DNA from 2 places in the Streptomyces sp. NPDC048590 genome. Region 1 is predicted to be linked to the other one. Evidence: riboswitches for the same ligand, from Rfam matches in the RefSeq annotation. Region 1 holds a riboswitch; the other holds the start of a gene.
The links. A riboswitch is a leader RNA that binds a small molecule or an ion and turns the genes downstream of it on or off. The one in region 1 is predicted to bind S-adenosylmethionine.
Positions count from the first base shown of each region.

Region 1 (5,767 bases):
TCATCGCCGTCGGCGTGGTGATGTCGCTCGTCCTCCCCGGTGACTACGACCTGCTGTCCAACAGTCAGATCTCGGGGCGTACGTCACCCGGCTTGATGGACCTGATCGCCGCGCTGGCGACGGGCTTCGCCGGTGCGGTGGCACTGGCCAGGCGCGACGTCGCCGCCGTACTGCCGGGAGTGGCGATCGCGATCTCCCTCGTGCCGCCCCTGGTGGTCGTGGGTGTCTGCCTCGGCAGCGGGGCCGGATGGCTGGCGCTCGGGGCCCTGGTGCTGTTCGTCTCCAACCTCTTCGCGCTGGTCTTCGGGGGCATGGTCGTCTTCGCCACCCTCGCCTACGGCTCCCGGGCCGAGGGCGCCGCCGAGGCGGCCGACGCGGCGGGCCGGCCGACACGCAGGGCCTACGCCGCCATGGGTGTGCTCTTCGCGGTGGTGTTCGTGCCGCTCGCGGCCAACACCGCGGCGACCCTGCTGATCAACGTATGGACCGAGCGGGTCCACAACGCGGCGGACCAGTGGCTGGCCGACGAACCCGGCGCCTCCGTCACGGGCGTGGAGACGGTGTCCAGGACCTTCCACGTCCGCGTACGGGTGCCCGGCGACCTGCCGCCCGTGGACGGACTCCTCCGGCGGATCGACGGCCAGGTCCCCGACGGCGTGCCCGTCGTCGTCGACGCGACGCGCGGCCGCCGCATCGAGGTGGGCCGCGTCGGACAGTGACCGGTGGGCCGTGCGCGGCCGGTGAACCACGGGGCGCGCCGCACCGGCCACCCCGTACCGGCCACTCACTCCGCGGGCCGCGCGGCGGTACGGCCCGCCCGCTACGCTCACCCACATGGGCAACCCGGCACACCCTCTCCCGACCCCGTCCACCCAGGCCGGCCGCGAAGGCCTCGCCGCGCTCCTCGCCCGCCCCGCCGGTGCGGTGATCGCACTGGACTTCGACGGCACGCTCGCCGACATCGTCCCTGACCCGGAGCGCTCCCGCTCCCACCCCGACGTGGTCCCGGCACTGACCGCCCTGGCCCCGCTCGTCTCCGCCGTCGCGGTGATCACCGGCCGCCCGGCGGACACCGCCGTCCGCTACGGCGGCTTCGCCGGGGCACCGGGCCTCGACCACCTCGTCGTCCTCGGTCACTACGGCGCCGAACGCTGGGACGCCTCCACCGGTGCGGTGAACGCCCCCGCCCCGGACCCCGGGGTGGAGGCCGTACGCGCGGAGCTCCCCGCCGTGCTGGAGGCGGCCGGCGCCGGCAACGGCACGTGGATCGAGGAGAAGGGCCGCGCCGTCGCCGTGCACACCCGCCGCGCGGACGACCCGCAGGCCGCCTTCGAGGCTCTGCGCACCCCGCTGGCCGGCCTCGCCGCCCGCCACGGACTGATCGTCGAACCGGGCCGCCTCGTCCTGGAAATCCGCCCCGCCGGCATGGACAAGGGCGTGGCCCTGGAGGCGTACGTCAAGGAGGTCGGCGCCCGGTCGGTGCTGTACGCGGGTGACGACCTGGGCGACCTCGCCGCGTACGCCGCGGTGGAGAAGCTCCGCACCGAGGGCGTCCCCGGCCTGCTGGTCTGCAGCGGCACCGAGGTACCCGAGCTGTCCACCCGCGCCGATCTGACGCTGCCCGGACCGGCGGCGGTGGCCGGCCTGCTCGGCTCGCTGGCCCGGCAGCTCGCGGACGGCTGACAGGGCCCCGTCGAGGGCGGCCCCGCCGTCAGTCCCGGAGCGCGTCCAGCTGGTCCAGGAACCACTGCTGCGGCGGGAGAGCGGTCGCCGCTGCGGCCAGGCGCTTGGTGCGGGAGTCCCGGTCGCCGGCCTCCATGGTCAGGGCCTCGTGCAGCGCCGTGGCGGTGGCCGACACGTCGTACGGGTTGACCACGATCGCGTCCTCGCCCAGCTCCTCGTAGGCCCCGGCCTCGCGGGAGAGCACCAGCGCGCAGCCCCGGTCCGAGACGACCGGGACCTCCTTCGCGACCAGGTTCATGCCGTCGCGGATCGGGTTGACCAGCGCCACGTCCGCCAGCCGGTAGGCGGCCAGGGAGCGGGCGAAGTCGTCGTCGACGTGGAGGATGACGGGGGTCCAGCCCGGTGTGCCGTACTCCGCGTTGATCGCGTCGGCGACCCGCTGTACCTCGGCGGTGTAGTCCCGGTAGACCGCCAGGTCCTGCCGCGACGGGTAGGCGAACGCGATGTGCACGACGCGTTCGCGCCATTCGGGCCGCTCCTCCAGGAGCGCACGGTAGGCGTGCAGACCGCGGACGATGTTCTTCGACAGCTCGGTGCGGTCCACCCGGACGATTGTGCGCCGGTCCGCGCCCACCTGCTCCCGCAGCACGTCCATGCGCTCGTCGACGTCCGCCTCGTGGGAGCGGCGGCGCAGGAAGTCGGCATCGGCACCCAGCCCGTGCACCCCGATCCGGGTGTGGCCGGTTCCGCCGAGGATGCTGGTGCAGCAGCCGATGAAGGCGTCCGCCCAGCGGCGGGTGAGGAACGCGGCGCGGTCGGCGCCCAGGATGCCCTTGAGGAGCTGCTCGCCGATGTCGTCGGGCAGCAGCCGGAAGTAGTCGACGGGAGCCCAGGGCGTGTGCGAGAAGTGACCGATCCGCAGGTCGGGGCGGAGCTCGCGCAGCATCCCGGGGACCAGCGAGAGGTGGTAGTCCTGCACCAGCACCGCGGCGCCCTCGCCCGCCTCCTCGGCGAGCGCCTCGGCGAAGGCCCGGTTGTACGCCTCGTAGGAGGCCCACTGGCGGCGGAACTCCGCGTCGAAGACGGGCTCCACGGGCGTCTGGTAGATCATGTGGTGCACGAACCACAGCACCGAGTTGGCGATGCCGTTGTACGCGTCGGCGTGGACCCCGGCGTCGATGTCGAGCATCCGTACGCCGGGCTCGGACACCCCGCGCCTGACCGCCTCGCGGTCGCCGTCACCGAGCGCGGCGCACACCCACAGCTTGTCGTCGACGGCGCTGAGCCCGGAGACGAGCCCGCCGCCGCCCCGTTTCGACGTGAGCGTGCCGTCCTCCCGCCGTGTGTACGACACCGGGCCGCGGTTGGACGCGACGAGTACCTGCGCAGCGTGCTCGGAGACCATGTACCCGAACCTAGCCCGTTCGGGAAGCCGCCAAACGTCAAGTGAGCGTGGAGCCCGGCGGGAAGAACCGTTACGCCGCCACTCGCGCCGCGTACTCCACGATCTCCCGCATCGGCGGCCGTTCCTCGGTGTCCACCGCGTGGGTGCGGGGGACGAAACCGCCCGGTCCGCGCTCGAACTGGGTGATCTCGGGGCGTACCAGCGGCCCCCGATTCAGGCGCAGCTGCGCCGTGCGGTAGATCGTCGCCGCCATCCGGCCGAGGGCCTGGCCGTCCTGGTGGCGGTGCTTGCGCACGCCCACGTCGACCTGGGCCAGCGCGTCCAGACCGACGGTGTGCAGCGCGTCGACGAGGAGCGCCAGCTCCACCCCGTAACCGACCGGGAAGGGGAGCTGCTCCAGCAGGGAGCGCCGGACCGCGTACTCGCCGCCGAGCGGCTGGACGAAACCGGCCAGCGCGGGCCAGTGCAGGTTGAGCAGCGGGCGGGCCACCAGCTCGGTGACCCGGCCGCCCTGGCCGGCGGTGTCGCCGAGGGGCCGGTCGTACATCGCCTTGACGAAGTGCACCGACGGATCGGTGAGCAGCGGTCCGACGGTCCCGGAGACGAAGTCCGCCGAGAAGTCCTTGAGGTCCGCGTCGACGAAGCAGACGATGTCCCCGCTGGTCACCAGGAGTGACCGCCAGAGCACCTCGCCCTTGCCGGGCACCGCGGGCATCCGGGGGAGGATGGCGTCCCGGTGGACGACCCGGGCACCGGCCCGGCGCGCGACCTCCGCGGTGGCGTCGGTGGATCCGGAGTCGATCACCACCAGCTCGTCCACGAGCGGGACCTTCTCGACCAGCTCCCGCCGGATCTCCGCGACGATCTCCCCGACCGTCGCCTCCTCGTTCAGCGCGGGCAGCACGACACTCACGCGTGAGCGGTGCGGATCCTTCGTCCGCGCCGCCACGAGATGGTCCAGCGGGCGGTCGGAGGCCGACCACGAACGCCTGGACAGCCAGGACTCGACCTCTTCCAGCACGGGCGATACTCCCTGTATGTGATCCATCTCGCGGTTCGGACGACTATCTCGACCGCTGTGTGCGTCGGTTACAGTCTTGAACAACGCGGACGACTCCCGCATCTCGGGGTCGGTCCACGGACAAACGCCCGGATCCATGATCCGGTGCCACAGCGCTCATCCAGAGGGACTGAGGGAACGGCCCGTTGAAGTCCCGGCAACCCTCCTGCCGACCGCGAGGTCACGGTGGGGAAGGTGCCAATTCCGTCTTGCGGCGAAATACGTCGCGAGGAAGATGAGGAGAAAGGGCCTCCGCCATCATGGCCGTGCAGACAGTTGCAGCAAACACCGACTCTTCCGCCGTGGACCTCGGTCCCGCAGCGGCGCTCTCCTGCCGCGAATGCGGCGAGCGATTCGCACTCGGCCCCATTTTCGCCTGTGCGTCCTGTTTCGGGCCGCTCGAAGTCGCCTACGACCTGCCGAGCGGCTCGCCCGAGGAGCTGAAGAAGCGCATCGCCGAGGGTCCGGACAACATCTGGCGCTACGCGCCGCTGCTGCCCGTCCCCTCCGACGTCGCGGACAAGCCCAACATCAACCCCGGCTTCACCAAGCTGGTCAAGGCCGACAACCTCGCCCGCGAGCTGGGCGTAACCGGCGGTCTGTACGTCAAGGACGACTCCGGCAACCCGACGCACTCCTTCAAGGACCGTGTCGTCGCCATCGCCGTCGAGGCCGCCCGCGCCTTCGGTTTCACCACGCTCTCCTGCTCCTCCACCGGCAACCTCGCCGGTGCCGTGGGCGCTGCCGCCGCCCGCGCCGGCTTCCGCTCCTGCGTGTTCATCCCGCACGACCTGGAGCAGGGCAAGGTCGTCATGGCCGCGGTGTACGGCGGCGAACTGGTCGGCATCGAGGGCAATTACGACGACGTCAACCGCTTCTGCTCGGAGCTCATCGGCGACCCGCTCGGTGAGGGCTGGGGCTTCGTCAACGTCAACCTGCGCCCCTACTACGGCGAGGGCTCCAAGACCCTGGCGTACGAGATCTGCGAGCAGCTCGGCTGGCGGCTGCCCGACCAGATCGTCATCCCGATCGCGTCCGGCTCGCAGCTCACGAAGATCGACAAGGGCCTCCAGGAGCTGATCAAGCTCGGCCTCGTCGAGGACAAGCCGTACAAGATCTTCGGCGCCCAGGCCGAGGGCTGCTCCCCGGTCTCGACCGCCTTCAAGGCCGGCCACGACGTCGTGCGCCCCCAGAAGCCGAACACCATCGCCAAGTCCCTGGCGATCGGCAACCCGGCCGACGGCCCGTACGTCCTGGACATCGCCCGGCGCACCGGCGGTGCCGTCGAGGACGTGAACGACGAGCAGGTCGTCGACGCGATCAAGCTGCTGGCCCGCACCGAGGGCATCTTCGCGGAGACCGCGGGCGGGGTGACGGTCGGAGTGACGAAGAAGCTCATCGAGGACGGTCTGCTCGACCCGTCCCTGACCACCGTCGTCCTGAACACCGGCGACGGTCTGAAGACGCTCGACGCGGTCGCCCCGACGACCGGCCTGTCGGCGACGATCCGGCCCAGCCTGGACGCGTTCCGCGACGCGGGCCTCGCCGCCGCCAACTGACCACCCGAGACCGAAGGAAGGCACCCACATGAGCGTCAAGGTCCGTATCCCCACCATCCT
Region 1 covers NZ_JBICWC010000004.1:616,342-622,108, reverse strand. The annotation lists gene ACGFNN_RS15145 (DUF389 domain-containing protein) at 1-719, shown strand, start outside; gene otsB (trehalose-phosphatase) at 835-1,683, shown strand; gene ACGFNN_RS15135 (trehalose-6-phosphate synthase) at 1,712-3,088, opposite strand; gene ACGFNN_RS15130 (glucosyl-3-phosphoglycerate synthase) at 3,159-4,109, opposite strand; SAM riboswitch class I at 4,263-4,390, shown strand; gene thrC (threonine synthase) at 4,409-5,707, shown strand; gene ACGFNN_RS15120 (MoaD/ThiS family protein) at 5,736-5,767, shown strand, end outside.

Region 2 (5,767 bases), on a different contig from region 1:
CCGCCGCGGCGGGGGGCGCCCCGGTCACGTACGGGCTGATCGCCCTGTGCTGCGCGGTGTTCCTGGTCAGCCCGCTCTCCGGCCTCAACCCCGCCTACGGCAGCAGCGCCGACGCCCTCCTGGCCGCCCAGGCCGGGTACTTCGAGCGGTGGGGTGTGATCCCCAGCGAGCTGCTGGACGGCACCGCGCGCGCGGCGCTCACCCCGCTGACCGCCCTGTTCGTGCACGGGAGCTGGCTGCACCTGCTGGGCAACATGCTCTTCCTCTACGTGTTCGGCGCCATGGCCGAGGAGCGGATGGGCCGCACCGAGTTCACCGTCTTCTACCTCGTGTGCGGCTACTTCGCCCTGGCCGCCTACGCGGTGGTGCACGCGGATTCCGACCAGACCCTGGTCGGTGCGTCGGGGGCGATCTCGGCGGTGCTCGGCGCCTTCCTCCAGCTCTTCCCCCGGGCCCGGGTCACCAGCCTCTTCCCCTTCCTCTTCTTCCTGCCGCTGCGCTTCCCCGCCTGGATGGTGCTGGTCTTCTGGTTCGTCCTGCAGTGGCTGGCGGCGCAGAACGCGGGCAGCGGCCCAGGTGTCGCCTACCTCGCGCATGTGGCGGGGTTCGCGGCCGGCTTCCTCTACGCGTGGGTGAGATTCCGGGGGACTAGAGTGAAAGCTCAAGCCACGGCCACCGAGGGAGATAGCCAGCCGTGATCACCGCGATCGTTCTCATCAAGACCAGCGTGGACCGGATTCCGGAGATCGCCGAGGCCATCGCCGCGCTGGACAGCGTCAGCGAAGTCTTCTCGGTCACCGGAACGTACGACCTGATCGCCATGGTCCGGGTGGCCAGGCACGACGATCTGGCCGACGTCATCCCGGGCCGGATCAGCAAGATCCAGGGTGTCGAGGCCACGGACACCCACGTCGCCTTCCGCACCTACTCCCAGCACGACCTCGAGGCGGCCTTCGCCATCGGGCTCGACGCATAACGGGACCGCCGGCGACGGCGATACGGCTCCGGCCGGGCACAAGGGCATCGCGCCCCCTGTGCCCGGCCGGAGCCGTATCCGCGGGTCAGTTCTGGGCCGCGTCCCGGTCCGGCACGCAGCGGCCGTCCTCGGTGCGGTAGGCCCAGCGGGCGCCGTCGTGCACCAGTTCGCGGACGGCCCCCAGGAACCTCTCGATGTGCTCGTCCGGCGTACCGGCGCCGAAGCTCACCCGGATGGCGTTCAGGGACCGCTCCCCCGGCGCCGCCTCCGGCGCACCGCACTCACCCGGGTCCTGAGACTCGCCGCCGAGCAGGGTCCGCACGAGGGGGTGGGCGCAGAACAGTCCGTCGCGGACCCCGATGCCGTACTCGGCGGAGAGCGCGGCGGCGAAGTGCGAGCTGTTCCATCCCTCGACCACGAAGGAGATGACGCCCACCCGCGGGGCATCGTCGCCGAAGAGCGAGAGGACCTTGACCTCGGGAACGTCGGCCAGGCCCTCACGGACCCGGGCGACCAGGCGCTGCTCGCGCTCGACGAGCCGTCCGAAGCCGGCCTCGGTGAGGGCCTTGCAGGCCGCGGCGATGGACAGCACGCCGATGACGTTGGGCGATCCCGCCTCGTGCCGTGCCGCGGTGGTGTGCCACTCGACGTCGACGCCGCCGTCCGTGCGCCGGGAGACCTTGCGGGAGGCGCCGCCGCCCGCGAGGTACGGCTCCGCGGCCACCAGCCAGTCGGCCCGTCCCGCGAGGACACCCGAGCCGAAGGGCGCGTACAGCTTGTGCCCGGAGAAGGCGACCCAGTCGACGTCCAGCTCCGCGATGTCCACGGGGTGGTGCGGGGCGAGCTGAGCGGCGTCCAGCACGATCCGCGCACCGTGTGCGTGGGCGGCGGCGGCCAGTTCCTTCACGGGCCACAGCTCACCGGTGACGTTGGACGCGCCGGTGACGCAGACCAGCGCCGGACCGTAGGGGTCGCGGGCGGCCAGCGCGCGCTCCAGCGTCTCGACCGCCTGGCCGGGGGTGCGGGGCGCGTCGAGGAAGGTGACCCGGGCGTCGCGCCAGGGCAGCAGCGAGGCGTGGTGCTCGGTCTCGAACACGAAGACCTGGCAGTCGGCGGGCAGTGCGGCGGCGAGCAGGTTGAGGGAGTCGGTCGTCGAGCGGGTGAAGACCAGCTGGTCGTCGGCGCGGCAGCCGAGGAACTCCGCGACGGTCACCCGGGCGGCCTCGAACAGGTCGGTGGACAGCTGCGAGAGGTAGCCGGCCCCGCGGTGCACGCTGCCGTAGTACGGCGCGTAGGCGGCGACGTCGTCCCACACCCGCTGGAGTGCCGGGGCGCTGGCCGCGTAGTCGAGCGCGGCGTAGGTGACGTTTCCGCCCGTGACCAGCGGAACGGTGACATCGGCACCCAGGACCGGCAGAGGGGTACAGATCGACTGGTCGGCGGCAGCGGTGGAGACAGACATGGCGAACTCCCGTAAGAGGCAGGCGAGATCCTCGCACCGGCGGACAGAGGCACGCGGCGGCGCGGGATGAAGAAGAGAAAAAGGGTGTGCGGAGAAGGGCTCGGTGCCCTATCGCATTCGCTTGCTCACAAGAGTCTCCCTGGGACCAGGACCCCAAGGGGTGGCGTCGTAGACGCCGAGGGGCCCGCGCTTGCCGCAGACCTCGCTGCCTGCGGCCTGGTCTTCACCCGGGGCACCCCGCCACGGACGGAGGGTTGCCGGACAGCGGGCCGGGGCCGTAGTCGCTGTCACTCATGACCTGGTGAGCATCTTGCCATACGTCCGCCGACGCGCAAGGGCGCGGTCCGCCATGCGGACCGCGCCCTTGCTCACATCCAGTGCCGCGTCAGGCGTTGCTGGCCGCCACCCAGCGCTCCAGCACGCGCTTGGCCGCGCCGGAGTCGATGGACTCGGCGGCCCGTGCGATACCTGCCGTCAGCTGGTCGTTCAGCGTGGCGTCGGCCGGGTCGAGGGCGACCAGCGCGGCGGCGGAGTTCAGCAGCACCGCTTCGCGCACGGGGCCCGTCTCGCCGTCCAGCAGCCGGCGCGCCACATCCGCGTTGTACGACGCGTCGGCGCCGCGGAGCGCCTCCACGGGCACCAGCTCCAGCCCGACCTCCCGCGGGTCGAAGGGCTCCTCGCGGACCGCGCCGTCGCGCACGATCCAGACCCGCGAGGTGGCCGTGGTCGTCAGCTCGTCGAGGCCGTCGTCCCCCCGGAAGACCAGTGCCGAGTTGCCCCGGGCCGCCAGCACTCCGGCGACGATGGGTGCCATCCTCGGGTCGGCGACCCCGATGGCCTGGGAACGCACCCCGGCCGGATTGGTGAGCGGGCCGAGGATGTTGAAGGTGGTCTGCGTGCCGAGCTCCTTGCGCGCCTTCGCCGCGTAACGCAGGGCCGGGTGGAACTTCACGGCGAAGCAGAAGGTGATGCCCGCCTCCTCCGCGACCTCCACGACGCGCTTCGGCGTGAGGTCCAGATTGACGCCGAGCTTCTCCAGTACGTCCGAGGCGCCGCTCGCCGACGAGGAGGCGCGGTTGCCGTGCTTGACGACCTTGGCGCCCGTCCCCGCGACGACGATCGCCGACATGGTGGAGATGTTGACGGTCTTGGCCATGTCCCCGCCGGTGCCGACGATGTCGACCGTACGGCCGGGCACCTCGATGGTGCGGGCGTGCTCGTACATGGCGCGGACGAGGCCGGTGACCTCGTCGACGGTCTCGCCCTTGGCCCGCAGCGCGATGGCGAAGCCGGCGATCTGCGCGTCCGTGGCCTCGCCGCTCATGATGCGGTCCATGGCCCAGGCGGTGTCGTCCGCGCCGAGGTGCTCTCCGCGCAGGAGGGGGGTCAGCACGCCGGGCCAGGTACGGGCCGCCACGCTGTCGCCGCCGTCCGGGGTCACAACGTTCATGGTCCGCTCCTGGGGTCCACAGCCGATACAAGGAAGGCCTCCACCCTATCCAGCTCCGGGGACAGCGAAGAGCCCCGTCCATCGGATGGACGGGGCTCCCGCTGTGGCGTTCAGCTGAGGTCGATCAGTGGTGGCCGTGGCCGCTGGTGATCTCCCTGTACTCCTCGGCGGTGGGCTTGGCGATCTGGTTGTTCTCGCCGTAGTAGCTCTTGCTGAGCCGTGCCCGCAGCTTCTGCAGGGCCGAGGGCTTGCGCTCGACACCGTTCTCGTCGACCGTCGGGCCGATCTCGAGCGGCTTGTACTGCTCGTGCGCGGTGAGCGTGTGCAGCTGGCCCGGGCCGAGCGGCTCGTGGATCTCGACGAACTCACCGTGCGGCAGGCGCTTGATGGTGCCGGACTCGCGCCCGTGCAGCACCTTCTCCTTGTCGCGGCGCTGGAGGCCGAGGCAGATCCGCCGGGTGGCGATGAACGCGAGGACCGGGCCGACGAAGAAGGCGATCCGGACGAACCAGCTGATCGCGTTGAGCGACAGGTGGAAGTGGGTCGCCCAGATGTCGTTGCCGCCGCCGATCAGCATGACGAAGTAGATCGTCACCCAGGCGACACCGAGTCCCGTGCGGGTCGGGGCGTTGCGCGGGCGGTCCAGGATGTGGTGCTCGCGCTTGTCCCCGGTGATCCAGGACTCGATGAACGGGTAGAGCGCGAGCGCCCCGAGGATCACACCGAACAGGACCAGCGGGATCAGCACACCCAGGACCAGCGTGTGGCCCCAGAGGTTGATCTCCCAGCCCGGCATCACACGGACGAAGCCTTCGGCGAAGCCCATGTACCAGTCCGGCTGGGCGCCCGTGGACACCTGGTCGGGACGGTAGGGGCCGAGCGCCCAGATCGGGTTGATCGTGGCGATCGCCGCGATGATGGCGATGAAGCCGAAGACCAGGAAGAAGAAGCCTCCGGCCTTGGCCATGTACACCGGGAGCAGCGGCATGCCGACGACGTTCTTGTTCGTACGGCCCGGACCCGCGAACTGCGTGTGCTTGTGGAAGAAGACCAGGATGAGGTGGCCGACCACGAGCCCGAGCATGATGCCCGGCAGCAGCAGGATGTGGATCGAGTAGAACCGGGCGATGATGTCGCCGCCGGGGAACTCCCCGCCGAACAGGAACATCGAGATGTACGTGCCCACGATCGGCATCGACAGGATGGCGCCCTGCGTGAAGCGCACACCCGTGCCGGAGAGCAGGTCGTCCGGGAGCGAGTAACCGGTGAACCCGGTGAACATGCCGAGGACGAACAGCAGGAAGCCGAACAGCCAGTTGATCTCACGCGGCTTGCGGTACGCGCCGGTGAAGAACACCCGGAACATGTGCACGAACATGCCGGCGAGGAAGATCACCGCTGCCCAGTGGTGGATCTGCCGGACCAGCAGACCACCGCGGACGTCGAAGCTGATGTCCAGCGTCGAGGCGTAGGCCTCGGACATCCGGATGCCCTGCATCGGCTCGTACGAGCCGTGGTACACGACCTCGTTCATGCTCGGGTGGAAGAACAGCGTCAGGTACACACCCGTGAGGATGATGATGATGAAGCTGTAGAGGCAGATCTCACCGAGCATGAAGGACCAGTGGTCCGGGAAGATCTTGCGCATGTTGGCCTTGGCCAGGCCGTAGATGCCGAGCCGGCCGTCCGCCCAGTCGGCGACCCGCTCACCGGCGGGCGCCTTGCGCTTTGTATCCGTCGCAGTACTCATCCGCGCTCCCAGAAGGCAGGACCGACGGGCTCTTCGAAGTCACCGAGCGCCTCGAGGTTGCCCTCGCTGTTCACACCGATCCGCAGCTGCGGAAGGGGGTGACCGGCCGGACCGAAGATGACGCGGGCG
Region 2 covers NZ_JBICWC010000009.1:389,223-394,989, forward strand. The annotation lists gene ACGFNN_RS26720 (rhomboid family intramembrane serine protease) at 1-698, shown strand, start outside; gene ACGFNN_RS26725 (Lrp/AsnC family transcriptional regulator) at 695-976, shown strand; gene ACGFNN_RS26730 (aminotransferase class V-fold PLP-dependent enzyme) at 1,062-2,438, opposite strand; SAM riboswitch class IV at 2,620-2,737, opposite strand; gene trpD (anthranilate phosphoribosyltransferase) at 2,824-3,888, opposite strand; gene ACGFNN_RS26740 (cytochrome bc complex cytochrome b subunit) at 4,013-5,638, opposite strand; gene ACGFNN_RS26745 (Rieske 2Fe-2S domain-containing protein) at 5,635-5,767, opposite strand, start outside.
Region 2: linked by a shared signal. The riboswitch ahead of ACGFNN_RS26730 (aminotransferase class V-fold PLP-dependent enzyme) and the one ahead of thrC (threonine synthase) in region 1 are both predicted to bind S-adenosylmethionine.